3 regions of the Pararhizobium sp. A13 genome follow, and region 2 is predicted to be linked to each of the others. Evidence: predicted binding sites of a transcription regulator. Region 2 holds the regulator's gene; each other region holds the start of a gene.
What was found. The regulator PhoB, encoded in region 2, activates phosphate uptake and scavenging genes when phosphate is short. The targets are predictions, from matches to a motif close to TGTCATNNANCTGTCAT.

Region 1: a site for PhoB is predicted at 3,522-3,538, ahead of WI754_RS04460 (alkaline phosphatase). Genes of this name have one in related genera too.
Region 3: a site for PhoB is predicted at 5,807-5,823, ahead of WI754_RS22190 (DUF47 domain-containing protein). Genes of this name have one in related genera too.

The regions. Positions count from the first base shown of each region.
Region 1 covers NZ_CP149510.1:929,782-939,573, reverse strand. Annotated here, with positions in the region: gene WI754_RS04480 (carbonic anhydrase) at 136-777, shown strand; gene WI754_RS04475 (lytic transglycosylase domain-containing protein) at 1,099-1,917, opposite strand; gene WI754_RS04470 (aspartate-semialdehyde dehydrogenase) at 2,141-3,175, opposite strand; gene WI754_RS04465 (hypothetical protein) at 3,290-3,436, opposite strand; gene WI754_RS04460 (alkaline phosphatase) at 3,590-5,347, shown strand; gene WI754_RS04455 (hypothetical protein) at 5,445-5,909, shown strand; gene WI754_RS04450 (ATP-binding cassette domain-containing protein) at 5,914-6,603, shown strand; gene WI754_RS04445 (ABC transporter permease) at 6,600-7,916, shown strand; gene WI754_RS04440 (MFS transporter) at 8,084-9,792, shown strand, end outside.
Region 2 covers NZ_CP149510.1:1,598,453-1,608,244, forward strand. Annotated here, with positions in the region: gene pstC (phosphate ABC transporter permease subunit PstC) at 1-428, shown strand, start outside; gene pstA (phosphate ABC transporter permease PstA) at 425-1,747, shown strand; gene pstB (phosphate ABC transporter ATP-binding protein PstB) at 1,760-2,575, shown strand; gene phoU (phosphate signaling complex protein PhoU) at 2,656-3,369, shown strand; gene phoB (phosphate regulon transcriptional regulator PhoB) at 3,489-4,172, shown strand; gene WI754_RS07750 (GcrA family cell cycle regulator) at 4,243-4,767, opposite strand; gene WI754_RS07755 (aspartate aminotransferase family protein) at 5,200-6,399, shown strand; gene argF (ornithine carbamoyltransferase) at 6,446-7,357, shown strand; gene WI754_RS07765 (hypothetical protein) at 7,406-7,624, shown strand; gene WI754_RS07770 (Hsp33 family molecular chaperone) at 7,643-8,632, shown strand; gene apaG (Co2+/Mg2+ efflux protein ApaG) at 8,646-9,038, opposite strand; gene WI754_RS07780 (CDP-alcohol phosphatidyltransferase family protein) at 9,134-9,754, shown strand.
Region 3 covers NZ_CP149511.1:139,327-149,118, forward strand. Annotated here, with positions in the region: gene WI754_RS22165 (sugar ABC transporter permease) at 1-290, opposite strand, end outside; gene WI754_RS22170 (extracellular solute-binding protein) at 402-1,700, opposite strand; gene WI754_RS22175 (adenylate/guanylate cyclase domain-containing protein) at 2,707-3,399, shown strand; gene WI754_RS22180 (hypothetical protein) at 3,499-3,795, opposite strand; gene WI754_RS22185 (inorganic phosphate transporter) at 4,133-5,137, opposite strand; gene WI754_RS22190 (DUF47 domain-containing protein) at 5,137-5,778, opposite strand; gene WI754_RS22195 (NUDIX hydrolase) at 6,043-6,552, shown strand; gene WI754_RS22200 (GNAT family N-acetyltransferase) at 6,997-7,470, shown strand; gene WI754_RS22205 (LysR family transcriptional regulator) at 7,538-8,449, opposite strand; gene argH (argininosuccinate lyase) at 8,559-9,792, shown strand, end outside.

The DNA of each region.
Region 1 (9,792 bases), 670 kb from region 2:
GATTTCACGGATGTCACCGACGGCATGGGCTGCCGGAAATTTGCATGCGCGCGCCGCACAAAGGCTGTGTCCCTCAGGCGGCAAGCGTGCAATGTACATCCCAATTGTCTTAAATAGTCGGAGTGATCGAGCACCATGCAGCGTTTTCCGGACCATTTGCTGAACGGCTACAACAATTTCATGAGCGGGCGCTTCAACGAGCAGCAGCAGCGCTACAAGGTGCTCGCCGAAACCGGGCAGCAGCCGCAAACCCTCGTCATTGCCTGTTGTGACAGCCGCGCAGCACCCGAGACCGTCTTCGACAGCGGCCCGGGGGAGCTTTTCGTCGTCCGCAACGTCGCGAACATGATGCCGCCCTATGAGCCGGACGGGCACTATCATTCGACCTCGGCTGCTCTGGAGTTCGCTGTCCAGGTGCTGAAGGTCCGCGATATCGTCGTCATGGGTCACGGCCGTTGCGGCGGCATCAAGGCGGCGCTCGATCTCGACGCCGAGCCGCTGTCGCCCGGCGATTTCATCGGCCGCTGGATGCACCTCCTGAAACCAGCCGCCGAGCAGATCCAGAGCAACAACATCATGACCGCCGCCGAGCGCCAGCGGGCTCTCGAGCGTGTCTCGATCCGCAATTCGATCGCCAACCTGCGGACTTTCCCTTGCGTCCAGATCCTCGAACAGCGCGGCAAGCTGCATCTGCACGGCGCCTGGTTCGACATTTCGACCGGCGAACTCTGGGTGATGGACGCCAAGACCGGCGATTTTGCCCGGCCGGGGATGTAATTTTCAAGGCCAGCGTTTTTAGAGGGTGCTTGCTGCGGCGGTCACTCTCCTCCGTCATCCTTGGGCTTGTCCCGGGGATCCAGTCAGGGATCCAGTCACCGCGCGTCCGCGCGGTGGGAAAACCTTTTGATCGTTTCGAGCTTCGGAGTCTTTTGCGCCGCGGACGCGGCGCTGCTGGACCCCGCCACAAGGGCCACAAGGGCGAGGATGACGGAGAGTTTAGCGCTGTTCCGCCTGTTGCGGAGACCTCACCGCCCCAAAACAAAAATCCGCAGCGTGGTTTCCCAAACTGCGGATGATTTCCTTCCAAGAGGGCCGTTTTCAGCCGTCGATTTCCGCGCCGATAATGGCGATCGCCTGCTGATAGACGCTGGCGGCGTTCCACCCCTGGATCGCACCGAAATTGGCCTCGCCCGGCTGATAGCCGCCGCCGGCGCTCCAGCCGTGGCCGCGCAGGAAGTTGGCGGTCGAGGCAAGTGCGTCCGCCTTCGAGCGAACCATGTCGATATGGCCATTGCCGTCGCCGTCGACACCGAACTTCAGGACATTGGCCGGTAGGAACTGCGTCTGGCCGATTTCACCGTGTGCGGCACCGTGCGCATCCGGGCTCAGATCGCCGCGCTGCACGAGGTTGAGCGCCGCATAAAGCTGGTCGGTGAAATAGTCGGAGCGGCGGCAGTCATAGGCGAGCGTCGAGACGGCCGACAGGGTATGTTCCTTGCCCATGAAGCCTCCGAAGCCGGTTTCCATGCCCCAGATCGCGATGATCGGGCCGGCCGGCACGCCGTAACGGCTTTCGATCGAATCGAAGAGGGCAGCGTTCTGCGCCTTCATCTTCCTGCCGCGCGAAATGATCGCCTGGCCGCCGCGCTTCTGCATGAACTGGTCGAGCGACAGCTTGAAGCTCTTCTGGCCGCGGTCGGCGCGGATCGTCGCCTTGTTGTAGCTGACATTGGCGAAAGCCGTATTGAGCACGGACGGGCTGATGCCCTGGCTGGTGGCCTCGTTCTTGAAATCCTCCACCCAGGCCTCGAAGCCGCCGGCATTGTTGCCGCATTGCGCTGCCGATGCCGTGGTGGGCAGAATTGCCGCTGCCATGACTGCCGTGAAACCTGCCAGTACGCACTTTGCCTTGTGCATGAAAAAACCTCGTGAGCGCCTGAATCCAAATTTGGTGTCCGCAAAATGCCAGTCTTTGCGGGGCCTGTCACGATCCTGGCTCGGGAGAGAAAGGCCGTGTTTCACGTGAATCCTCCCGCAAATGAGCACAATATCGTGGCAGTTGGTTGTTACCAAAGAAGCCCCGCATCCCGTCAAACGGATCATGCGGGGCTTTTATTGGTTAAAACTTTATATTTTCTGATCAGGCCGCCTGCTTCTTTGCCTTGATCAGGCCGCGATTGACGAGAAGCTCGGCGATCTGGATGGCGTTGAGGGCTGCACCCTTGCGCAGGTTGTCGGAAACCACCCAGATGTTGAGGCCGTTCTCGACGGTCGCGTCCTCGCGGATGCGCGAGATGTAGGTCGCGTCTTCACCGGCTGACTCGTAAGGCGTGATGTAGCCACCGTTCTCGTGCTTGTCGATGACGAGGCAACCCGGCGCCTCGCGCAGGATGTCGCGGGCCTGGTCGGCGCTGATCTCGTTCTCGAATTCGATGTTGACCGATTCCGAATGGCCGATGAAGACCGGAACGCGCACGGCCGTGCAGGTCACCTTGATCTTCGGGTCGAGCATCTTCTTGGTCTCGGCCAGAACCTTCCATTCTTCCTTCGTGTAGCCGTCTTCCATGAACACGTCGATGTGCGGGATGACGTTGAAGGCGATGCGCTTGGTAAACTTCTTCGATTCGATCGGATCGGCGACGAAGACGGCGCGGGTCTGGTTAAACAGTTCGTCCATGCCTTCCTTGCCGGCGCCGGAAACCGACTGGTAGGTCGAGACGACGACGCGCTTGATCTTGGCGAAATCATGCAGCGGCTTCAGCGCCACGACGAGCTGGGCGGTCGAGCAATTCGGGTTGGCGATGATATTGCGCTTGGAAAACTGGGTGATGGCGTCGGGGTTCACTTCCGGCACGATCAGCGGCACGTCCTGATCGTAGCGCCAGGCGGACGAGTTGTCGATGACAACGCAGCCCTGAGCGCCGATCTTCGGCGACCACTTGAGCGACACGGCGCCGCCGGCCGACATCAGGCAAATGTCGGTATCGGAGAAATCGTAGTTTTCGAGGTTCTTCACCTTCAGCGTCTTGTCGCCGAAGGAGACTTCGGTGCCTTGGCTCCGGGCCGAAGCAAGCGCCACGACTTCATCGACCGGGAAGCCGCGTTCGGAAAGGATATTCAGCATTTCGCGGCCGACATTCCCAGTCGCGCCTGCTACGGCAATCTTGAAACCCATTGTCTTTGCTCTCTTTCTCATCTCTCCGCGGGCTTGGGGGGAGAAACCCGCCGGCCAAGGGCGCGGGCTTCGGGTCCCCGGCCTAACCGGGGAGAGAGCGGTGGGCCAGAGACGTCAGACGGTTTTCGTCGTCGTTTTGGCCGTTGTTTTGGAAAAAATCGAGAAGGAACGAACCCGCCCGGCAACGAATGCCGGAGCGATCAGCGCAGCGATGGAAGTACCAAAACGGTGCATGGCGGTCCCTTTTCCGCTGTTGCTCATACTGGGTTTTGCCGCGGAGTCAACAGAAAGCTCACAAAACCGGTCGTGAGCGCGCGCCCGGCATGCCGCCAAAACGTTACCGAACTGTCATGCTTGTGTCATCGCCGGCGACTATTGCGGGCCGATCACTTCGAACGCAAATAGGGGGTTTCAATGCGTATGCTTCTGTCGGCTCTTGCAGCCACGACATTCCTTGCCGGTGCAGTACAGGCTGCCACCGTCTATCCGCTCGATCGTGCAACCATTCTTGCCGGTTCGCCGTTTGACTTCAAGGTCGAGTTCGATGGTGTCATCAAGCCGGAAGACGTGAAGATCACGGTTAACGGCCAGGATTACAAGACCGTTCTCGGCAAGGAAGCCGAGTTCGTGGCAGAAGAAAAGGGTAAGGAAGACAAGATTCTCGGCTCGGCGCTGATCGCCCGCGGCCTGACCCTCCCGGTCGAAGGCGCCTACAAGATCGAAGTCACGGCCGGTTCGGAAACCAAGACCGTCACCTGGGACGTCTACAATACCGGCACGACCCAGAAGGCGAAGAACGTCATCTTCATCCTCGGCGACGGCCTCTCGGTCGCGCATCGCACGGCTGCCCGCATCATGTCCAAGGGCATGACCGAAGGCAAGGCGAACGGCCGTCTGAACATGGACGACCTGGACCACATGGCTTTCATCGGCACGTCGTCCACGGAAGCGATTGCCACCGATAGCGCCAATACCATGTCGGCCTACATGACCGGCCACAAGACGGCCGTCAACGCCCTCGGCGTCTATGGTGACCGTACGCCTGACAGCCTGGACGACCCGCGCGTTGAAACCCTGGCCGAGGCCATCCGCCGCCAGACCAAGAAGTCGATCGGCATCGTCACCACCTCGGAAGTGCAGGACGCGACGCCGGCTGCCGTCGTCTCCCATACCCGCAAGCGCGCAGACAAGCCCGAGATCACCGGTATGCTGCTCGACGTCAAGCCGGATGTCGTTCTTGGCGGCGGCTCGGCCTATTTCCTGCCGAAGGAAACGGCCGGTTCCAAGCGCAAGGACGAGAAGGATTACATTAAGCTGTTCCAGGAAGCCGGCTACTCGCTGGCGACCAGCAAAAGCGAGCTTGAGACCGTTGCCGGCACCAATACCGGCAAGATCCTCGGCCTGTTCCACACCGGCAACATGGACACGCTTCTCGACCGCGATTTTCTGAAGAAGGGCACCGTCGACAAGTTTCCGGACCAGCCCGGTCTGGTCGACATGACGAATGTCGCTCTCGGCGAGCTTTCGAAGAATCCGGAAGGCTTCTTCCTGATGATTGAGGCTGCCAATATCGACAAGATGTCGCATCCCCTGGATTGGGACCGCGCTGTCGTCGAAACCATCGAATTCGACAAGGCCATCGGTGTCGCCCGAGAATTCGCTGCCAAAAACCCCGACACGCTGATCGTCGTCACCGGCGACCACACCCACGGCGTTTCCATCATCGGCACCGTCGATGACGAAAAGCCGGGCACGGAAATGCGCGAGAAGGTCGGCACCTATGCCGCAGCCGGCTTCCCGAACTATACGGATGAAAACGGCGACGGTTATCCGGACAAGATCGACGTCACCCGCCGCCTCTTCCTGGCCGCCACCAATGGTCCGGACCACTACGAAACCTTCCGTCCGAAGCTCGACGGTCCGTTCGTTCCGGCGATCCAGAACGAGAAGAAGGAATATGTCGCCAACGAAGCCTACAAGGATATCCCCGGCGCCGTCTTCGTTCAGGGCAATATTCCGAAGGAAGGCGATAGCGGCGTTCACGCTGTCGATGACGTCGTGCTGCAGTCCACCGGCCCGGGTTCCGAAGGCTTCAAGGGCTATATGGAGCAGAGCGATGTCTACCGCGTTCTGGTCGATACCATGGCTCTCGGCGCCAAGCAGACAAACTGAGCCAATCATTTCGGCGGGCTGCCTGCAGCCCGCCGGATTTCGTTTCCGGATTTCGCCTTATGAATTTGGTCGGGCCATGCCGAAGGGAGATCGTTCGATGAACCCTTCAGATGTGAAAACAACGCGCCGCGATGTGCTGTCGCTGATCGGCAGCCTGCCGCTTGCACTGTGCGCGCGGCCATCTGCGGCTGCGGCATCAACCCTGACTTTTGGTGAGCTCTACAGCAAGTTCGGCGTTCTCGGGCTGGAATTTTCCGAAAGGGTGAAGACGCTTTCGGGGCAAGAGGTTTCCATTCGTGGTTTCATGGCGCCGCCGCTCAAGGCTGAGGCAGCCTTTTTCGTGCTGACGGAAATCCCGATGTCGCTGTGCCCTTTCTGCTCCTCTGATGCCGACTGGCCGGATAATATCGTTGTCGTCTATCTCGGGGAAAAACAGACCTTCGTGCAGCCCTCCCAGACGATCGAGGCGCGGGGCGTCCTCGAATTCGGCTCCTGGACCGACCCGGAAACCGGCTTCGTCAGTTTGCTGCGTCTGCGCGACGCGCAATATGCGGCGGTCTAGCCGGATGTTGTCGCTCGAGCTCAACACGATTTCCGTTTCCTTTCCGGGCCTGTCGGCTCCCGTCCTCGATATTCCGAGCCTTTCCATCGCCGCCGGGAACCGGGTGGCGATCACCGGCGCGTCCGGTTCGGGAAAGAGTACGCTGGTCAATATCATCACCGGGCTGGAACGTGTGCGTGCCGGTTCGATCACCTGGGGTGAAACCGACATCGTGACGTTGTCCGAGCGCAGCCGCGATCGCTGGCGTGGCGCCCATGTCGGCATCGTCATGCAGGACTTCCATCTGTTTCCGGGCTTGAGCGCCGTCGACAACATTCTGCTTCCCGCCCGCCTGTCGCGCGCCCTGAAGCCGGGTGACAGGGATCGGGCGATGATGCTCCTCTATGCCGTCGGGCTTTGCCGCGCGGATCAGAAAATCGAGACCATGTCGCGCGGCGAGATGCAGCGCGTGGCGATTGCCCGCGCGCTCCTGCGCAAGCCGGGAGTGCTGGTGGCCGACGAACCGACGGCAAGCCTTGACAGCGAAAGCGGTGATGCGGTCGCTCGCCTCCTGATCGACCTTTCCGTCAGCAATGACAGCACGCTGATCGTCATTTCCCATGATCCGCGGCTGACCGGCCGTCTGGATCGCTGCATCACCCTTGCGGGCGGGAGGATAACGGTCGATCTTCCGCGCCGGGAGAAGGCGGCATGACCGGTTTTATCCTTGCTGATCTTCGCCGTCTCTGGGCCGGTTCGATCGTCGTCGTGCTTCTGATCGCGTTTGCCTCAGCGCTCGGCGTGGCGGTAACGCTGCAGGAACGGGCCCTTCGTCTCGGCAGCGCGCGTGCCGCCGACAAGTTTGATCTGGTTGTCGGTGCGCCCGGCAGCGAGACGCAACTGCTGCTCTCCTCGGTCTTCCTCCAGCCTTCGCCGCTGCCGCTGATGCCGGGCAATGTGCTGTCGAAACTCTCCGCCGATCCGCGTGTCTCCTGGGCGGCACCGGTCGGTTTCGGAGATTCCTTCTCCGGCTATCCGATCGTCGGAACGTCTTCGGTGCTTGCGGGCAATCTCTCGGCCCTGGCGGAAGGACGGGTCTTTGCGAGTGCCGGTGAAGCCGTCGTCGGTTCTGCCGTGAAACTGCCGCTCGGCTATGCGGTGAAGCCCACGCATGGCCTTGCAGAACTCGGCGGGGAAACCCATACGGAGCTCGCCTATAGCATCATCGGCCGGATGGCGCCGACCGGCACCTCCTGGGACCGGGCGATCCTCGTACCCATCCAGTCCGTCTGGAGCCTGCATGGAATGGGCGAAGATACGCATGAGGATGCGGAAAAAGAGCATGTCACCGAGCCGGAAGGCGCACACCCGGATGAAGCGGTTCACGCCCACGAGCACGCGGAAGAGGTTGCGGTCGGCCATGAACCGCATGCTCACGAGCACGGGCATATCGACCCAGCCGCTCCCCTCGACGAAGCATGGACGGCCGAAGCGCCCGGGCTTCCAGCCATTCTAGTCAAGCCCAAGACGATCGCCGACGCCTACAAGCTGCGCCAGGACTATCGCGGCAACGGCACGCTCGCCGTCTTTCCCGGCGAGGTGCTGACCAATCTCTACGCGACGCTTGGCGATGCCAAACGTGTTCTGTCAGCCGTCGCGGTCGGCGCGCAGATTCTTGTTGCCGCCGCCGTGCTGCTGGTCACCGTCATCCATATCGGCCAGCGCCGCCGCCAGATCGGTGCGCTCCGCGCGTTTGGCGCGCCGCAATCGGCGGTTCTTGCGATCGTCTGGCTCGAGCTTTTCGTGCTGGTCGCCGCAGGCATCCTCCTGGGCTTCGCCATCGGTTACGGCGCGGCCAGAATCCTCTCCGGGCTTTTCTCCGGTGAAAGCGGGGTCGCACTGCCGGTCGGTTTTGCCCGGGAAGATCTGGCAAGCGCGGCCGCGATCGCGCTTTTTGCCGCGGGCCTCGCGCTCGTACCGGCCCTCCTCGCTTACCGGCAGTCGCCCGCCTCTGCGCTGCGGGCCTGAGGCCGCATCAGACGGCATTCGACTAAAGTCATAATCCCAAAGCATCTCTGCCGCCTCCGGAGGTTTTCTGCCATTTTGTTCTCATGACGCAATCCGCGTCGGATCTGGGAGGATCCGGACGCAACCGAGGATGCGCACCAGCCGTTTTTGAGTGGAGGACGAACGAAATGGCAGATATTGCAGCAATGGGCGGGCCAAAAGCCGCCCCCATGACAGGCGAGCAGAAGAAGGTGATTTTCGCCTCTTCGCTCGGTACGATCTTCGAGTGGTACGACTTCTATCTCTACGGTTCGCTGGCTATCTATATCGGCGCAACCTTCTTTTCGCAGTATCCTGAAACCACCCGCAACATCTTCGCCCTGCTCGCTTTTGCAGCAGGCTTCCTGGTGCGTCCGTTCGGCGCGCTGGTGTTCGGCCGCCTCGGCGATCTCGTCGGCCGCAAATATACCTTCCTCGTCACCATCCTGATCATGGGTCTATCGACCTTCCTCGTCGGTATCCTGCCCGGTGCCGCGTCCATCGGCATCGCCGCTCCGATCCTCCTGATCGCGCTGCGCATGCTGCAGGGCCTGGCGCTCGGCGGCGAATATGGCGGTGCTGCGACCTATGTGGCCGAACACGCGCCGCAGGGCAAACGGGGCTACTTCACCTCGTGGATCCAGACGACGGCGACGCTCGGCCTGTTCCTGTCGCTGGTGGTCATCGTCACCGTGCAGATGATCCTCGGCAAGGAGGCCTTCGCGGCCTGGGGCTGGCGCATTCCGTTCCTGCTCTCCTGCATCCTGCTCGGCGTCTCCGTCTGGATTCGTCTGAAGATGAACGAATCGCCGGCCTTCAAGAAGATGAAGGAAGAGGGCAAGGGCTCCAAGGCGCCGCTGACCGAAGCCTTCGGCCAGTGGAAAAATGCCAAGATCGCGCTGCTCGCTCTGTTCGGTGCCGTCGTCGGCCAGGCGGTCGTCTGGTATTCCGGCCAGTTCTATGCGCTGTTCTTCCTGCAGAACATCCTCAAGGTCGATGGCCAGTCGGCCAACCTGATGGTTGCGGCTTCGCTGCTCCTCGGCACCGGCTTCTTCGTCTTCTTTGGCTGGCTGTCGGACAAGATCGGGCGCAAGCCGATCATCATGGCCGGCCTGCTGCTCGCCATGCTGACGTACTTCCCGCTGTTCAAGACGCTGACCTGGGCCGGCAACCCGGCACTGGCAGAAGCCCAGCAGACCATCCGCGCCACCGTCACTGCCGCTCCGGGAGACTGCAAATTCCAGTTCAACCCCACCGGCACGGCGAAGTTCACGACATCCTGCGATATCGCGACCTCGTTCCTGACGCGCAATTCCGTGCCCTATGACGTCGTTGCCGGTTCGGCCGGCTCGGCTGCCACGGTCAAGATCGGCGATGCAACCATCAGTGGCTACGATGCAGTTGCCGCGGGCGACAAGGCCAAGGCCATGGGCGGCGCCTTTGAAAAGCAGGTCAACATGGCGCTCCAGGCCAGCGGCTATCCGTTGGTTCGTGCCGCTGCCAAGGTTCCGGAAAGCAAGCTTGACGGCTTCGTTGCCGCCAATCCCGAGCTGGCGCTCGATGCCGCAGCCGTTCGCGGCGGCGAGAAGGCAACGATGACGGCTGAGCAGCTGGTCGCGGCCAAGCTCTTGACGGCGGAAGAAGCCGCCGGCGTCACCGAAATGCCGGTCTATACGGTGGCCAAGGGCGGCACCTTCGCCATGGTGGCCGATCCCGCCCGCGTCAACTGGGTCACCATCATCGCCGTGCTCACCGTGCTCGTCATCTATGTGACGATGGTCTACGGCCCGATCGCAGCGCTTCTGGTCGAGCTCTTCCCGACCCGCATCCGCTATACCGGGATGTCCCTGCCCTACCA
Region 2 (9,792 bases):
TGGGCATCATGCTCATCCCGTTCGTGTCCTCGCTTTCCGATGACATCATCACCCAGGTGCCGCGTGCCCTGCGCGACGGCTCGCTCGGGCTCGGAGCCACCCGGTCGGAAACGATCAAGAAGGTCGTTCTGCCGGCAGCACTCCCGGGCATCGTCGGCGCGCTGCTTCTCACCGCATCGCGTGCCGTCGGTGAAACCATGATCGTGGTGCTTGCGGCTGGTGTTGCCGCGCGCATGCAGCTCAATCCCTTCGAAGCGATGACGACGGTGACCGTCAAGATCGTCAATCAGCTGACCGGCGACCTTGAGTTCAACTCGCCGCAGACGCTAGTGGCTTTCGCGCTCGGGATCACGCTGTTCTGCATCACGCTCTGCCTCAACATCTATGCACTCTATATTGTGCGCAAATATCGGGAACAGTACGAATGACCGAGATCGTTTCCTCTTCGTCCCCCGCCTTCGTGCGCCCCGCTGTAGCCAGACGCGATATCGGCATCAAGCGCCGCTACGCCGCCGAACGCCGCTTCCGTGCCTATGGCATGGCGGCGATCCTCACCGGCCTGTTCTTCCTGTTCGTCCTTCTCTGGACGGTCATTTCGAACGGCTACACGGCCTTTCAGCAGACCACGATCACGCTGCCGATCGAGTTTGCCGAAAAGGTCATCGACCCGAAGAACGAGCGTACGACAAACCCGTCCAAGCTGATGACGGCCAACTATCCGCTCCTGGTGCGTGACGCCCTCGTCAAGGCGCTCGGCATCGACCCGGCCAATAGGGCTCAGGTCAAGAGGGCCACGGACATGGTTTCGGCCAGTGCCCGCATCCAGTTGCGCGACATCGTCATTGCCAATCCTTCGGTGATCGGCACCACCGTGAACGTGCCGCTGCTTGCCGAAGGCAACATCGACAGCGCCAACAAGGGCCAGATCGATCTCAAGGTCGAGGAATCCAAGCGCAAGGTCAACGACCAGCAGATCGGCTGGATGAAGACGCTGACCGACAGCGGTGCGATGACGAAGGACTTCAATACGGGTATCTTCACCTTCGGCGCCTCGAGCCGCCCGGAAGCGGCCGGCATCGGTGTGGCCGCCCTCGGCTCGCTCTACATGATGCTGATCGTGCTTGCATTGGCGCTGCCGATCGGCGTCGCCGCGTCCATCTATCTCGAAGAGTTCGCGCCGAAGAACCGGTTGACCGACCTCATCGAGGTCAACATCAACAACCTCGCCGCCGTCCCGTCGATCGTCTACGGTCTGCTTGGTCTGTCGATCTTCATCAACTTTGCCGGAATGCCGCGCTCGGCAGCGTTGGTGGGCGGCCTGGTACTGACGCTGATGACCCTTCCGACGATCATCATCGCCACCCGCGCGGCGCTGAAGGCCGTGCCGCCATCGATCCGCGCGGCTGCCCTCGGCCTCGGCGCCTCGAAGATGCAGACCATCTTCCACCACGTGTTGCCGCTCGCCATGCCAGGCGTGCTGACCGGCACGATCATCGGTCTTGCGCACGCGCTCGGCGAAACTGCGCCGCTGCTCCTGATCGGCATGGTGGCCTTCGTTGTCGATTTTCCCGGTTCGCCGATGGAACCCTCTACCGCGTTGCCTGTGCAGATCTACATGTGGGCCAATGAAGCTGAACGTGCATTTGTCGAACGCACCTCGGGCGCAATCATCATTCTGTTGATTTTCCTCGTGGTTATGAACCTTGGCGCAATCCTGTTGCGGCGTCGCTTTGAGCGTCGCTGGTAGTGAGGTAAGAACATGAACATGATGTCAGAAGCAGCAGTTGAAAAGGCGCTGGATCAGAAAATGAACACCGTTCCCTTCAAGATGATCGGTAAGGATGTTTCGGTCTATTACGGCGAGAAGCGCGCGCTTTTCGACGTGAACCTCAACGTTCGTGAAAACACGGTCACGGCCCTGATCGGCCCGTCCGGCTGCGGCAAGTCGACCTTCCTGCGCACCTTGAACCGCATGAACGATACCATCGACAACTGCCGGGTCACCGGCAAGATCACGCTCGACGAGGACGATATCTACGATCCGAATATCGACGTCGTCGAACTGCGTGCCCGCGTCGGCATGGTCTTCCAGAAGCCGAACCCCTTCCCGAAGTCGATCTACGAGAACGTCTCCTATGGCCCGAGGATCCATGGTCTGGCACGCTCCAAATCCGATTTCGACCAGATCGTCGAACAGAGCCTGCAGAAGGCAGGCCTCTGGAACGAGGTGAAGGATCGTCTGCAGGAGCCGGGCACCGGTCTCTCGGGTGGTCAGCAGCAGCGTTTGTGCATCGCGCGCGCCGTTGCCGTCAGCCCGGAAGTCATCCTGATGGACGAACCCTGCTCGGCCCTGGACCCGATCGCGACCGCGAAGGTCGAGGAACTGATCCACGAATTGCGCGCCAACTTCACCATCGTCATCGTCACCCACTCGATGCAGCAGGCGGCACGTGTTTCGCAGCGCACCGCCATGTTCCATCTCGGCAATCTCGTCGAGGAAAACGACACCGACAAGATGTTCACCAATCCGGACGACCAGCGCACACAGGACTACATCATGGGCCGCTTCGGCTGACGATTTGCTTTGCCGCTTTCCTCACGCAGGGAAGCGGCGGCGCCCTTGAAACCGGATCGTGATCGCAAGGAACGACAACCATGTCTACGCAACATATTGTTTCCGTCTATGACGAAGACCTCAAATACCTCAACCGGCGCATCTCCGAGATGGGCGGTCTTGCCGAGCAGATGGTCGCCGAATCCGTGCGCGCGCTGGTCAATGCCGACCTCGCGCTTGCTCAGAAGGTCATCTCCGACGATACCATCCTCGACGAGGCCGAGCGCCAGATCGGCGAAAAGGCGATCGTCACCATCGCCAAGCGCCAGCCGATGGCCGCCGACCTGCGCGAAATCATGGGTTCCATCCGTATTGCCGCAGATCTCGAGCGCGTCGGCGATCTCGGCAAGAACACGGCAAAGCGGGTGATCGCGGTTTCCAGCGCCAGCTTGCCGCGCCAGCTCGCCCGGGGCCTCGAGCACCTGGCCGAACTCGCGCTGATGCAGCTCAAGGAAGTGCTCGACGTCTATGCGTCGCGTTCGCCGGAAAAGGCCAACAGCATTCGCGAGAGGGACAACGAAATCGACGCGATTTACACGTCGCTGTTTCGCGAACTCTTGACCTACATGATGGAAGATCCGCGCAACATCACGCCGTGCACGCATCTTCTGTTCTGCGCCAAGAACATCGAGCGCATCGGCGACCATGCCACCAACATTGCCGAAACGATTTACTACATGGCGACCGGCGCCCAGCCGGTTGGTGAACGTCCGAAGGACGATACTGCCAACACCGTCGGCGCGATCGGCAATTGATTTTGCTGCGCCGGATCAAACAGAAGTAAGTGAATTCTTACATTTGACTGCCCGGCCGGCCTTGGGCCGCCGGGCGAGCCCCTTGCAATGAGGGCAAGGCGTCAAGGAGTTGAGACCGCATGCTGCCAAGAATTGCCGTTGTCGAAGACGAGGAGGCGCTGAGCGTTCTCCTGCGTTACAATCTTGAGGCCGAAGGGTTTGAAGTTGATACGATCAACCGTGGCGATGAAGCGGAAATCCGCCTTCAGGAACGCCTGCCGGATCTCTTGATCCTCGATTGGATGCTGCCGGGTGTTTCCGGCATCGAGCTGTGCCGCCGGCTTCGCCAGCGCTCTGAGACCGAGCGCCTGCCGATCATCATGCTGACGGCGCGCGGCGAAGAGAGCGAACGGGTACGCGGTCTTGCCACCGGCGCCGACGATTATGTGGTCAAGCCGTTCTCGACCCCGGAGCTGATGGCACGCGTCAAGGCAATGCTGCGCCGCGCCAAACCGGAAGTGCTGTCGACGCTGCTGAAATGTGGCGATATCGAACTCGACCGCGAAACCCACCGCGTCCACCGCAAGACCCGCGAGGTCCGATTGGGCCCGACCGAATTCCGGCTGCTGGAATTCTTCATGGCCTCGCCCGGCCGGGTCTTTTCGCGCTCGCAGCTCTTGGATGGCGTCTGGGGTCACGACATCTACGTCGACGAGCGCACTGTCGACGTTCACGTCGGCCGCCTGCGCAAGGCACTGAACTTCTCCAACATGCAGGACGTGATCCGCACCGTGCGCGGCGCCGGATATTCACTGGAGAGCTGATTGCATTTTGAGCGACGCATGAAAAAAGGGGCCGGCTGGCCCCGTTTTTCATGTTCAGCAATCCGTCGTCTCAGCGAGCCCGGCGGCGCTCGCCGGAAGGCTGGTAGGCCAGCTTCGCGTGGAAGGTGCAGTAGGGCGAAGTGTCGGGCGAGTCGTTGCCGCAGAAGTGGAACTCTTCCTTCATCGGATCGCCGATCGGCCACTTGCAGGTGCGGTCGGTAAGCTGGGTCAGTGCCAGACGGCGAGACATCGGCACGACCACGTTGCTGACCGGTGCGACGTCCTGATCCTCGATGGCGTCGATTTCCACCTCTTCCTTCATGACGGTGGCACCCGTGGTGCGTGTCACGGTGCGGGTGGTCATGCGCGCGGCGTAGTTGGGCGCACGCGGCGCGGACGTTGCTGGACGTTTGGTGCGGGCGGTGGTCGCGGTGCTGCCACCGGCCTTGGCACGGCCAGGCAGGCAAAGTCGGTGGACCTTGCCGATAACCGCGTTTCGGCTGACGCCGCCGAGCTGGGCGGCGATCTGGCTCGCGCTCAATCCTTCTGACCACAACTTCTTGAGTTTCTCGACCCGCTCGTCAGTCCAGTTCATGGTCTTCTCTCCATTCACAGCGTTGGTGATGGTCGAATCCTCCACCGACCCCCGGACAGGTGCCGAGGTTGAAACGCGATAACTCTTTTGGTGACTAGGTCCGCCGCATGCGTTCTAGTAATTGTTTGTTAAGGTAGAGGTAGGGGGACTCGCTGACAAGAGTCCCCGGAATCCGAGCGAATCGATTTTCGAGTTTTCCCCAACTTGCTTGGCATGCGTGGCATTTTTGCAAGAGTGCTCGTTCGAAAAAATCGATGTCGCGACACTGGCGCGATTTGCCGCAAATCACGGGCTTTTGTTGACATTGCGGTGCGAAATGAAGATAGTGATTTTGCCGCCGCGAGGCGGCATTTTGATTTTTTAAGGGCTGGCCACAGTCCAACGTAGAAGCTGACCGAAACAATCACCGCGATGATTGAGGAGATATGCGCCATGGCCGATGCCACGCCGCTTTATGACACATATGCCCGCGCGCCCTTGCGGTTCGAGCGCGGCGAAGGCGTCTGGCTGGTTGCGGAGGACGGTACGCGCTATCTCGATTTCGCCGCCGGCGTGGCGGTCAATTCGCTCGGTCATGCCCATCCGCACCTCGTTTCAGCGTTGAAGGAGCAGGCCGACAAGGTCTGGCATCTCTCCAATCTCTATGAAGTTCCCGGCCAGGAGAGCCTCAGCCGCCGCCTGACGGAGGCGACCTTCGCCGACAAGGTGTTCTTCACCAATTCGGGTGCGGAAGCGCTGGAATGCGCCATCAAGACGGCGCGGCGCTATCACTTTTCCAAGGGGCATCCGGAAAAGTTCCACATCATCACCTTCGAGGGCGCCTTCCATGGCCGGACGCTCGCGACCATCGCGGCCGGCGGTCAGGCAAAGTATCTCGAAGGTTTCGGCCCCAAGGCTCCGGGCTTCTACCAGGTTCCTTTCAACGACATGACCGCCCTCAAGGCTGCCATCACGGAGGAAACCGCCGCGATCCTGATCGAGCCGATCCAGGGCGAAGGTGGTATCCGCACGGTTTCCAAGGAGTTCCTGCTGGAGCTGCGCTCGCTCTGCGACGAATACGGCCTGCTTCTGATCCTCGACGAGGTCCAGTGCGGCATCGGTCGGACCGGCAAACTGTTTGCCTATGAATGGGCGGGCCTCACGCCCGACATCATGGCCGTCGCCAAGGGCATCGGCGGCGGTTTCCCGCTCGGCGCCTGCCTTGCGACAGCGGATGCGGCTTCCGGCATGGTCGCCGGAACGCATGGGTCGACCTATGGCGGCAATCCGCTGGCGATGGCTGTCGGCAACGCGGTGCTCGACGTTGTATTGGCCGATGGTTTCCTGCAGCATGTCCGCGACGTGGCGCTGGTTTTCCGCCAGGGCCTTGCCTCGCTTGCCGATCGTTTCCCCGATGTCATCGAGGAAATCCGCGGCGAAGGCCTGATGCTCGGCATCAAGGCCAAGGTGCCGTCCGCAGACCTGCTCAAGGCGATCCGCGCCGAGCAGCTTCTGGCCGTGCCTGCGGGTGAAAATGTCATCCGCCTGCTGCCGCCGCTGGTGACGACGGCCGAGGAGGCCCGCGAAGGCCTGGCGCGGCTCGAGCGCGCCGCCGAACAGCTGACGGTGGAACGACGAAAGGCCTCGGCCTGAACGACGTTCCCCTTCCCAAGCTGAAAACACAGGACTTTGAAATAGAATGGCCAGACACTTTCTCGACCTTTCTGCCATGACGACAGGCGATCTGCGGGCGATCATCGACGACGCTCGTGTCCGCAAGGCGGCGACCAAGGCCGGCACGGCCGAAAAGCCGCTTGCCGGCAAGATGCTGGCGATGATCTTCGAGAAGCCGTCGACGCGCACGCGCGTGTCCTTCGATGTCGGCATGCGCCAGCTCGGCGGCGAGACGCTGTTCCTCTCCGGCACCGAGATGCAGCTCGGCCGCGCCGAAACCATCGGCGACACGGCCAAGGTGCTGTCGCGCTATGTCGATGCCATCATGATCCGCACGACCGATCACACGCGCCTGCTGGAGCTTGCCGAGCATGCGACCGTGCCCGTGATCAACGGCCTGACGGACACCACGCATCCCTGCCAGATCATGGCCGATATCATGACCTTCGAGGAACATGCAGGTCCCGTGAAGGGCAAGACCATTGCCTGGACCGGCGACGGCAACAATGTGTTGCATTCCTTCGTCGAAGGTTCCGCCCGTTTCGGCTATCGGATGAACATGGCCGTTCCGCTGGGTTCCGAGCCGGACGACAGGATCCTCAACTGGGCCCGCAACAATGGCGGCGACATCAAGCTCTATCACGACGCCGATCAGGCGGTCGAGGGCGCCCATTGCGTGGTCACCGATACCTGGGTGTCGATGAACCAGGAACATCGCGCCCGCGGCCACAATGTCTTCCAGCCGTTCCAGGTCAATGCGGCGCTGATGGCGAAGGCCGACAAGGACGCGCTGTTCATGCATTGCCTGCCTGCGCATCGCGGCGAAGAAGTGACCGACGATGTGATCGACGGCAAGCAGTCGGTCGTGTTCGACGAGGCGGAAAACCGCCTGCATGCGCAGAAATCGGTTCTCGCCTGGTGCCTCGGGGCGCTTTGAGGAGCGCTTCACCGCGCATATTGAAAACCGGACCGCGGCACCCGATCTATGCTGCAATTGGATGACCGGCGGGTAGCTCAGCCTCCTGTGCCGGTCATTCGCGTCCAGAATATCCAACCATCCGTAGCGCTGTCTGCAGCGGGAGCGAGAAGCGCAAGCAGCCGTTTTTTCAGTGACGATCTGGACAAAACGGACCTGCGCAGGATCAATAAGAGCATCGGACATCGCGTCGCCAAAGGCTTTGACCTTTTTGGCATGGATGACTGAGGGCTAAGGAGCAGAGTGATGACGGAAACCATACCGGGCCTCGGCCAGTTCGATTTTGCCGGCGACGATCATGTCGTGCCGTTTCAGGTGGAGGGCCTCGATGTGCGCGGTCGTGCCGTCCAGCTCGGCCCGATGCTCGACGCCATTCTCGAACGCCACAATTATCCGCTGCCAGTCGCCCGTCTCGTTGCCGAAACGGTGGTGCTGACGGTCCTGCTCGGCACCTCGCTGAAATTCGAGGGCAAGCTGATCGTCCAGACGAAAAGCAACGGTCCGGTCGATCTGGTCGTCGCCGATTTCTCGACGCCGGACCGGGTGCGCGCCTATGCCCGCTACGATGAAGAAGCCCTGTCGCTCGCCGAAGAGAATGGCCTCACCAAGCCGCAGCATTTGCTGGGTGAAGGCATTCTTGCCTTCACCATCGACCAGGGCGCGCATACGCAGCGGTATCAGGGCATCGTGCCGCTCGATGGCGCCTCGCTCGAAGAGATCGCCGGCGTCTATTTCCGCCAGTCGGAGCAAATCCCGACCAAGGTGCGCCTCGGCGTCGCCGAATTGCTCGACCGCGACGAGAACGGCAAGCCGCGGCATCGCTGGCGGGCGGGCGGCATGGTTGCGCAGTTCCTGCCGGAAGCACCTGAGCGCATGCGCCAGGCGGATCTGCACGGTGGCGACGGTGACGACGGTGAGAATGCCTTCGAGGTCGACGATCTCTGGGATGAAGCGAGCGTCATGGTCCAGACCATCGACGCCGACGAACTCACAGATCCGACGGTCGGCACCGAACGTCTGCTCTACCGGCTGTTCCATGAGCGCGGCGTCAAGGTCTATCCGCCCCAGGCGGTTTACGACAAGTGCAGCTGTTCACGCGAGAAACTCCGCGACGTGCTGGCAAGTCTCAGCCAGGAGGATCTTGATCACGCGGCGGAGGACGGAATGGTATCGGTCACCTGCGAATTCTGCTCGACCACCTATCGTTTTGAGGCAACAGAAGTGAGGCCGCAGTAAAAAAGCTGCGGCCCTAGTTCAAGGTCCGGGCCTGGCCGGGGGAGTCCAGCGAGAAAGCGGGAATGTCGACCGTGAAGGTATCGCCCTCCGGTGTTTCCATCGAATAATGGCCGAACATCACGCCTGACGGTGTATCGAGCGGGCAGCCTGACGAATATTCATAGGTATCGCCGGGATTGAGAACCGGCTGCTCGCCGATGACGCCCGGCCCATTCACTTCGTCCACCTGGCCGTTTTCGTCGGTGATATGCCAGTAGCGCGTCATCAGCCGCACGGTCCTGCCGGAAAAGTTGGAGATCAGGATGCGGTAGCCCCAGACATAACGGCTGTCCTCCGGATCGGACTGCTCCTCCAGATAATAAGGCTCTACGGTCACCTCGATATCGCGAGTTAGCGCGCGGTACATATGCAAACCCTTTTCAAGTCTTTGCGCGATATTCTACAGCAAGATGGTTTCGTCAAGAATAACGTACAGCGTAAACTGTTAGGATAGGGCACAGCATGCTCGACGGTCACTTCAGGAAGCGGCTTGATCCCTGGCTCGATCGCGCCGGCAGGGCTTTGGCGCGCCGCGGTATCAGCGCGAATACGGTCACGATCACCGGCTTTCTGCTCGGATTGGCCGCCGCCATTGCCATCGTTCTCGACGCTTTCGCCTGGGGTTTTATTCTGATCGGCGCAAGCCGGATCTGTGACGGACTGGACGGCGCCGTCGCACGCGCGACTGACAGCACGGATTTCGGCGGCTTCCTCGATATCGTGCTCGATTTCGCCTTCTACGGCCTCATTCCTTTCGCGTTCATCCTGGCCGATCCCTATGAGAACGGCGCTGCCGGCGGGCTGCTTCTTCTCTCTTTCTATATCAATGGTGCGAGCTTTCTCGCTTTCGCCGTCATGGCCGAGAAGCGCGGCCTCGCCACGGATGCGCGGGGCGCGAAGTCGCTCTATTTCACCACGGGTTTTGCCGAGGCAACGGAAACGATTGTCGTCTTCCTCGCCTTCTGCCTGTTGCCGCACTGGTTTTCGGAGATCGCCATCGGCTTTTCACTTGTCTGTTTCTACACGGCGCTGTCGCGCGTCATTTTGGCGCGGACAAGTTTCAGGACTGAAAAGCAGGCATAGAAAAACGCCCGCGTCCGGCCGGACACGGGCGTTCGAAA
Region 3 (9,792 bases), on a different replicon from region 2:
ACGGGAAATGCGAGGGTGACAGCCAGCCATTTGAAATTGTTGAGAAGCGCGATGTGGAAATGGCTGTCACCGATCATGTACCGATAGTTTTCCAGTCCGACGAAGGTCTTTTCGGGCGTCATGCCGTTCCATTCAAACAGGCTGAGATAGATGGTGAACAAGATCGGATAGCCGACGAAGACGGCGAAGACCGCGAGCGGCATCAGGATGCCAAAAATCGTCACGAAGGTATGTTCGCGGGCAAAGGCAAGAAATCCCGGGCTTTCGCCGGATCTGTGTGATGTGGTCATGAATGGGTATCCGTTTCTTCAGCATTGGAAGACCGTGGGCACGTATGCCCACGGTCGCGGCCGGTCTCGGCTGGAAGGCGCCGTCGCGGCCTGAGACGTGATCGCCGTTCCTTAAATCTTGCCGCGCGTGCGGATCGCTTCGTCCTCGGTCTGCTGCATGGCATCTTCCGGCGTGATCGCACCGGCCAGCACGCCCTGCAGGCCGTCGAGGAACCGGTCGGAGATCGAGGGCGGCGTGGCGTGGTCCACATGCATGAAGGTGAACTGACCGGCGCTTGCCATTTCCTTGCCGAGGCGTTGTTCCATCTCCGAAAGGCTCGAAAGATCGCCCTGCGTCGATGAGGGGAAGGGCTTGTCGATCGCCAGTTTTTCGGTCATCGCCGGCTTCGAGATCATCCAGTCGACGAATTCGGCCGCCTCGTCCTTATGCGGGCTCTTGGCATGGATCATGATGGTGTCTTCGGCAAAGACCGACATCACGGGCTTCTTGCCGTCGATGGAGGGCATCGGGAAGTAGTCCATCGGCACGACGCAGCATTTGGCCTGATCGCCGCGGAATCGTCCGAGGTTGAACGAACCCTGATACCAGTGCAGCGCCTTGCCCTGCGACCACGGCACCATGGCCGGACCGACGTCGATCGAGTTGAAGGACGGTTCGAACATGCCGTTCGTGGCCATGTCCGCCATGATCTTCGTGGTTTCGACGGCGCTCGGATCGGTCCACGGGATCGTGTTGTTCACCAGGCCCTGATAGGTATCGAGGCCGAACTTGTTGACCAGGATGGCCGACCACATGAACTGCGATGGCCACTTTTTCTGGTTTGCCAGCAGGAACGGCCAGAGGCCGGCTTTCTTGCCCGCTTCCGCATTGGCCATCAGTTCGTCCCACGTGGTCGGAACCTTCAGGCCGAGTTTCTCGTATAGGTCCTTGCGATACCAGACGACGGATGCGCCGATTTCGGTGGGGACAAAGTATTTCTTGTCGCCGAAGGTTGCCAATGACACGGATGCCGGAACCAGGAATTTATCCCAGCCGTATTTCGTATAATAGGAGGTCAGGTCGGCGGCGAAACCGTTCTTGATGACTTCCTGCGCGCGGCCGCCTTCCCAGGAATAAAACACGTCCGGCGGATTGCTCGAGGCAAGTTCGATCGTCTGCTTGGTCTTGTAGGTCTCGCCGTCGACGCTCGCTCCGGTCACATGGATGCGGTCGCCGTTCTTCTTGTTCCATTCGTCGATGAGCCAGTTGGCGTAGATTTCCGACGAAGGCCACGGTGCGCGGTAGAAGTATCGCAATTCGACGGGGTCGGCGGCAAAAGCGGGGGCTGCGAGACCCGTCACGCTCGACACCAGGGCAGCCGCCAGCGCACAGCGCGCAATCGCGCGCCGCGAAAACAAAGTCATTTTCATTTTATTCTCCTCCAAGGCCCGGTATCACAACAGCTTGCGCGCGGGCATCTCCTCAGTTCACCGCGTCTCCATCGCGGCGTATCAGCCGTGCCGTTCACAAGCGGAATCCGCCGTGATTTTCAACGGTCCAGGTGGGTGAGCATAAGCTGATATTTAGGAGGCTAATACGAAAAAAGCGCTTGCGCAAGCGCTTTCGTGAGAAATGTGCAAGCCCCCGAGCTCGTCAGTCTCGGGGGGAGCCACTGATAATGCCCTCCCGGCATGCCGGCAGCGTCAGTTGTATTTTCAACGCCCCGCGGATCGCTGGCGTCGGCCCGGATATGAACTCAGATCCAATCGCGGTGGTTTCGCACTGTAAACTTATCGGCCTCGGCTCAAGGTATGACGCGAAGTCCGTGATCAGGCGACCTGAAGATGGGCGATCTCGCTCCGCATCTGCATCGCGAGCCCCTCGCGAAGCCATCCGGCGATGGGGCCGAAAATTCGGTCCCCTCTATGCTCCGCAAATGCGCCGCAAGAAGTCTTCGCTGGCCTAAATTGCCGCGCCTCCAGCTGCTTGGCGGGCGCGATGGCTTGACCGTTCCGCGTTGAAAGCGAGAGGCGTAGCGGAGTTCGCAGGGGGGCTGGGCAGCTTGGGTGTTTTAGCAGTCGCCACCGGCGGCGGCGCGACTATTTTTGCGTAAGTGGTCGCTGTTTGGACTCCGGTCAACGCGCGTCCAACAAAAGTGCCTGTCGACAAATTCTGGATCCAAAATGGACGCCCTTGAAATCCGAAACGGACGAATACAAATTCCGAATTGGACGTAAAAAGAGTCCCGATTGGACGACCTTGAACGCGCAGGGATCGGCAAAATGCACCGGTACCGGACGTTCGCGGCGCTGATATTGGCTGCGGCTTTCGAAAGATTCATTCCCAGATGTGCTAGAATCGCGGAGCGTCACAAAAAAGGGCGGTGGCAAGATGTCGTTTTCTCAATCGAGGATTTGCAAGGGCTGCTGGGAGCAAATGCGTTTGCCAGTGCCTCTGCGCGGACCGGCTTCCATTCCCTTCCGTGCCTTTGGCATCCGCCCGAGCCGGATGAATCCGAACACCTGCACGATTTGCGAGCTCATGTTCACACGCGTAATGAAAGCTCGCAAGATCACTGTTGATGTATCTGTACTTTTTGCAGATCTGAGAGGCTATACGGCGCTTTCGCAGTCGCTCTCGGCAGACAGTGTCTCGTCGCTGCTGGATGATTTCTACGATGAATGTGCCACAGCTATTTGGGAATTCGATGGCCTTCTTAACAAGACGGTCGGGGACGCGATCATGGCAATATTCAACTTTCCAATCCGCCACGCCGACCACGCCGAACGCGCTGTCCTCGCTGCGCGGGAGATCCAGCGCCGCTGCCAATTGCGTCGCGAACTTCACGTGGCTGAAGGTGCCGGGCTGGACGGAAGTGAACTGGGCGTTGGTATAGGCATCGACTCCGGCGAGGCCAGCTTCGGAGAGTTCGGCCGATCGCATCGCGATCTGACTGCGATTGGAACGATTGTGAATACTGCCGCTCGCGCCCAGTCAGTCGCGGAAGCAGGCCGGATTCTTGTCACCAGGGCCGTTTGCGAGCGGGCGAAGAGCCAAATGGCCGAAAGCGAAGGCCGTCAATACCGCCTGAAAGGCTTTGATGAGCTGATTGAACTTTACGCAATCTGAGCATCGATCCAGCACGCGGCGACGGTGCCGCAAGCTCAGCGATCTGAATTTGCTCGGCGAACTGTCGATTATCAGGCATTCACGTATGTCAGGCAAAGACTAGGTAAATACCGCAACAAGAACGGACAGCCAGATCAAGGCGACTCCCAGCGCCAATGCTCGCCTGGCGCCTACGACCTTCTCCGCGCCCTCTTCTGGGACAGGTGTCGTTACAATCCAAGGCACGGAGCCAAGCGCTGCAAATCCGACGAGGGCCAAAATCACCACGACAAAATCGGAGCTGCGCCAGCCCACGGGCTCATACACCCCCCAGTAGCCGAGGAAAGCCATTCCCACCGCGAACATCGTGGCGGAGGCAGAGCAAAGCCCCGTGACAGAACCTGTCGGCGCGCGCATCTCGCATCCCTCCGTGCTGGTCAACCCATGAAGCAATTTCTACAACGGTGCAAACCGCCTTCGCACATATGTGTCAGGAATTGGGGGCCACGTGAAGCGATGATCAGTGAACGGTTCAGGGCTTCTCCCAACGCACACGGAAATATCGACCCGCGGCAGGCGTTTTCGTTTGAGCTCAGGCTGATTGCGTCAAAGGGCAAGGGCAAGCTGCGGCTCGCATTCGTCCTCGACCGTATCGAGAGACCCCACTCCGCATGCGATGACGCTCGGCGAAGCGGTTCGGTTCGCGCGCAGTCATGTGCTCCGTTGTCACGGACTGAGCCGGTCATCGATCGCGTTAGCCGAGAAAGCCGACGACATAGTAAAAGGTTGCGGCGATAATGGCGGCGGCCGGAAGAGTGACGATCCAGGCGATGACGATGTTGCCAGCGAGGCCCCAGCGAACAGCCGAGACACGCCGTGCCGCGCCAACACCGATGATTGCGCCGGTGATCGTGTGCGTGGTCGAAACCGGAACGCCGAGCCAAGTCGCGGCAAACAGCGTGATCGCACCACCCGTTTCCGCGCAGAATCCCTGCATTGGGTTGAGCCGCGTGATCTTCGAGCCCATCGTGTGGACGATTCTCCAGCCGCCGAAGAGCGTGCCGAGGGCGATCGCCGCCTGGCAGGAGATGACGACCCAGAACGGAACGTGGAATTCGCTCCCAAGGTAGCCTTGCGAAAAGAGCAGGACGGCGATGATGCCCATGGTCTTCTGTGCGTCATTGCCGCCGTGGCCGAGCGAATAGAGCGAGGCCGAGGCGAATTGCAGGACGCGGAAGGTGCGATCGACGGCGAAGGGCGTCTGGCGCACGAACAGCCAGGAGACGGCAAGGATCAGCGTCAGGGCGAGCAGGAAGCCGATGGCCGGCGACATAAAGATGGCGCCGACGGTTTTCAGGAGGCCGGTCCAGACGATCGAGGAAAATCCGGTTTTGGCGAGACCGGCTCCGACGAGGCCACCGATGAGCGCGTGCGACGAACTGGACGGAATTCCGAACACCCAGGTAACGATGTTCCAGATGATCGCACCCATCAGGGCAGCGAAAATCACGAGCGGGCTGACGATAGCTGGATCGATGATGCCCTTGCCCAGCGTCTCGGCCACATGCAATCCGAAGAAGAGAAAAGCAATGAAATTGAAGAAGGCGGCCCAGAAAACCGCGTATTGCGGTCGCAAGACCCGGGTCGAAACAATGGTAGCGATCGAGTTGGCTGCGTCGTGCAGGCCGTTTAGGAAATCGAAGAACAGCGCGATCGCAATCAGCGCGACGAGCAGCGGAAAGGCGAGAGTGGCGTCCATCAGACGTTCTCGATCACGATGCCGCTGATCTCGTTTGCAACGTCCTCGAAGCGATCGAGTACCTTTTCGAGTTCTCCGTAGAGCTCGCTACCGATGATATAAGCCATGGCATTGTTCGTGCCGTGCCGGTGAAACAGATCTTTCAGCCCCTGCTCGTGCAGGTCGTCGGATCGGCCTTCCACACGAGTTACTTCTTCCGCGATCATGCTTAGGCGAGGCGCATTGATACCAATGCGACTAAGAAGGGGTATGGCCTCGGCGATGAGGTGCGCGGCCTCGAGGATAGCGGCTCCCATAGCCTTCATGCCAGGATCGAAACTCGTTTGTTCGAACAGCCGGATTGTCTTTACAGTCTTGTGCATCATATCGATCGCATCATCCATGGACTGGATAAGGTCCTTGATATCTCCGCGATCGAACGGGGTGATAAAGCTACGGCGCACGGCCAGCAGGACATCGCGTGTGATGTCGTCTGCCTCATTCTCCAGCGTGACGATACGCTCGCAGTTTTCATCGATATTGTTGCCGGAAAGCAGTTGGTTCAGCGATTCCGCTGCACTTACAACCGTTCGAGCATGCGCGTCGAACAGGTCAAAGAATCGGTCTTCCCGGGGAAGCAATCTTCTGAAAAGGCCTAACATTCCGAACTCCGTTCAACGTTGCCGCATCTGTCACAAATCTGTCACAAATGTCCAGCGCCGGCATGAGATATTCAACTGTTTCGGGCGTTAGGAAGCCGACCCCTCTTGACGAAACTGTCTTGCAGGGGCTTTCCAAGCGAACAGACGATGCTTCGCATTCTGAGGCGAACCAACCAGTGATGATTGCCCCTTCGGCAAACGCTCCATGTTGGTAACAGCGTCCATACTGTTGACGGACCCGGCGTAAGAGAGATGTAGTTCGTGATGAGCCGCACACAAAGCAAAGCGTCGGGAAAAGAAGGCTTGCTGCGCAGGCTTGCTCGACATTCTGAAATGCTGTTCAAGGATCCATTCCGTGAACAATATGCCGCGCTTTGCTATCGGCGAGATCCTGATTCCGGGAACATTGCAGTCCTTCTTGTAACGTCGCGGGAAAGCGCTCGCTGGATTATCCCGAAGGGATGGCCGATACAGGGAAAGAAGCCCCATCAGGTCGCCGCAATCGAAGCATTGGAAGAGGCGGGCGTCCGCGGCAAGCTCGGGAAAAAACCGTTCGGCTACTTCACGTACCTGAAAGTCCTCGACAACGGCCAGAGCGCTCCCTGTATCGTTCAGGTCTATCTTTTAGAGGTCGACAGCATGGACGCGGCGTTCCGCGAAAAAGGACAGAGAGTTCTCGAATGGGTCACGTGTGCCGAGGCTGCACGGCGTGTGCGGGAGCCGGAGCTCCGCGGACTATTCTTCAAGCTGCAGCAAACGAACAACACAAGATGAGCCTACGCGATCGCATGAAATGCGACGCCAGGAAAGGATATGGCGGGAACTGGTCCAGTTTTGGCGCTCCCGCAACACCTGTCGACGGCCTGAGTGTCTGCTATTTACGGGTCTTTTGGTTCGAAACCGCCTGTAAGCAGAACGTATGGGCCCATGCAAGGGGGTGCGGCATCGCACGGCAGTCGAGCCCCTCGTTCTACCAAGACCATACATAAGCGCGGGACGCCCTCCGATCGCTCCTCGAACTCGAACAATAGAGCAAACAAGATAGTGACACCTAGCAGATGCTCAAATGGCTTGAACCGCGATAGAAGCCAGAGCTAGGTTGCTCCAACTTTCCTGCTGAGATAGGGCCAGGAGCCCATACAGCAAACACGATGTCGCATGGAAAAACGTGAATCAAGACGCGGGGGGGAACACGACTTCATGGGGGCCGGCAAGCGCATGCAATTTTCGACACGCTTCCTCGATCCGGCGGATAGGGGACAGCTCAGCAGAGTATTCGTGGAAATGCAGGAATACTACGCGGTCTTCTGCCCGCCCGAGGAGGTTATCCTTCAGGATTTGGACAATCTTCCCGTCGGTGTAGAGTTCCTGGTGGCGGATGCCGACCGTCTTGCGGGTTTCGCCGCCTTTTCGACGATCTATCCGGGACCGGGACTGGCTTCCGGCCTTTTCCTCAAAGAACTGTTCGTATCGGAGGGTTTTCGCGGCGCCGGGATCGGGCGAATTCTGATGAGAAGGTTGGCGAATATCGCCATAGAACGGGGCCACAGACGCATAGACTGGACTGCAGACGTGGAAAACTCTCGGCTTCTCCAGTTCTATGACGCGCTTGGCGCCGCCCGCAAACAGGAAAAGCTCTTCTATCGCCTGGACGGCGACGCCCCGAAGGGCCTTGGCACTCCGCAGGAATAGGAACGTGGTTGCCGGCCGCTAATGGGCAATTATCGAGTTTCCGCCGGGCTGCTGCCATCCCGCGCGCTTACAAGACTTCGACAGGAGCCTCTCGTAGAGTTGCCTGTAGCCAGTCAACGAAGGTCTGCATGGCAGGGCTGACGGCTTTGCTGCGAGGGATTGTGAACCAGTAACAGAAGTTGCTTCGGTAGCCGAGAGAGGCCGGATTGACGAGGCGACCCGCCTGCAGATCGTCGGCGATCAGGCCGCGCGGAATGAGGGTCATGCCCTGTCCGGCAAGTGCGGCCCGGATGACCATTGTGTAGTAGCCGAACCGGATGGTGTGTTTCGGCCTTGCGTTTGGATGTCCAAGGGCATCGGCGAAATCCGGCCACAGCAAAGGCGTTTGGGGATGCTCGAGCATGACGCCGGCCGTCACCTCCTCTAGACACCGAGGATTGCCAAGTTTTTCCCAATAGCCCGGCGTGCCGACCAGCGCGACGTCACGGCCGAAGAGATAGGCGCCTTTTTCGCCGGCGGGCGGCGTCGCGCCGAAGGTGAAGATGCCATCCGGGCTTTCGGCCTGCGTCGCTGAAACGAAGGTTGTGAACTGCACGTCAATCTCCGGGAATTTTTCCGAGAAATCGACGAACCGCGGCAGCAACCAGCGGTCTCCGAAGATCGGCAGCACCTGCAATCGCAAGGCTTTCGGATTGGGCTTCAGCCGCGCTACCTGTAGCTCCGCATCCTCCATTGCTTTGATTGCGACCTGGGCCTGCTCGATGTAGATCTGCCCCGCTTCCGTGGGGATCATACCCTGCGTCGTTCTCGCGAAAGCCGGCCCGCCGATCAGTTCCTCCAATGCCAGAAGCTGTTTGCTGACGGCGCTTTGCGAAAGGTTCATGCTGTCCGCTGCGGCGGTCGTGTAGCCGCGTTCGGCTACGGCCAAGAGAATTTGCAGTGCGGTCATCGATGGCAGTTTCTGACGCCCAGATGCCATGCACCCCCCCTAGTCGTTTTCGTCATATCAGTAATAGATAATGTCGTTTGGCCGATAAAAGGTCAAATGGCATTCTTGCTCAAACGGTAGGCACCGATCGGAGTTGAGAATGACTGAGCCAGCAAAACTGTGGGGTGGACGCTTTAAATCGGGTCCTTCCGAAGAATTGGCCCGTTTGTCGCGGTCGGCGCCATCCTATTTCCGCCTCTACGTGGAGGATATTGCGGGCTCTCGCGCCCATGCACAGGAACTGGACCGGGCGGGCGTGCTGACGCCGACAGAAACTACCACCATCCTGGCTGCGCTCAACACAATCGAGGCCGATGTTGCAGCCGGTCGCGAACAACCGGCAGCGAGTGACGAAGATGTGCACACCTTCCTCGAACGGCTGCTGATTGCCCGTCTCGGTCCTGTTGGCGGCAAGCTGCGCGCCGGACGCTCGCGCAACGACCAGACCTCCAACAATACGCGACTTTATCTGCGGCGCACGGCCCGCGAGCTGACGGCCGCGTTGCTTGACGTTCAAGAGGCGCTGGCCGCCCAGGCATCCGCGCATGTCGAGACCGTCTTTCCGGGATTCACGCATCTTCAGCCTGCCCAGCCTGTTTCTCTCGGTCACCACCTGATGGCGCATGCCCAGTCCCTGCAGCGCGACATCGAGCGTTTCATCGACTGGGACCGACGTTTCAGTGTTTCGCCGCTTGGCGCGGCAGCGCTTGCCGGATCTGCGATTGCCCGCCGGCCGGACCTCTCGGCGATTGATCTCGGCTATTCCGGGGCGTGCGAGAACTCCATCGACGCTGTGGCAAGCCGTGACCATGTGGCGGAGTTCCTGTTCATCGGCGCGACCATCGCTGTCAATCTGTCGAGGCTTTCGGAAGAAATCTGCATCTGGAGCTCCAAGCAATTCAGTTGGGTGCGGCTACACGATTCCTATTCGACAGGCTCGTCCATCATGCCACAGAAGAAGAACCCGGATATCGCCGAACTGGCGCGCGGCATGTCGGGCACGATCATCGGCAACATCGCCGGCTTCCTCGCAACGATGAAGGCCATGCCGCTCGCCTACAACCGCGACCTGGCGGAAGACAAGCGGGCGCTGTTCGAGACGATCGATCTTCTGGACCTCATTTTGCCGGCCTTCGCGGGCATGATCAGAACGCTGGAATTTGACACGGCGCGGCTACGCGACGATGCGCCGAAGGGGTTTACACTGGCGACCGAAATTGCCGACTGGCTGGCCAGCAGCCACGTTCCATTTGCCGAAGCGCACGACATCACCGGCGCCGTAGTCCGCTATTGCGAGGAGCGTGGCATCGACCTTGCAGCTCTCGGACCGAAGG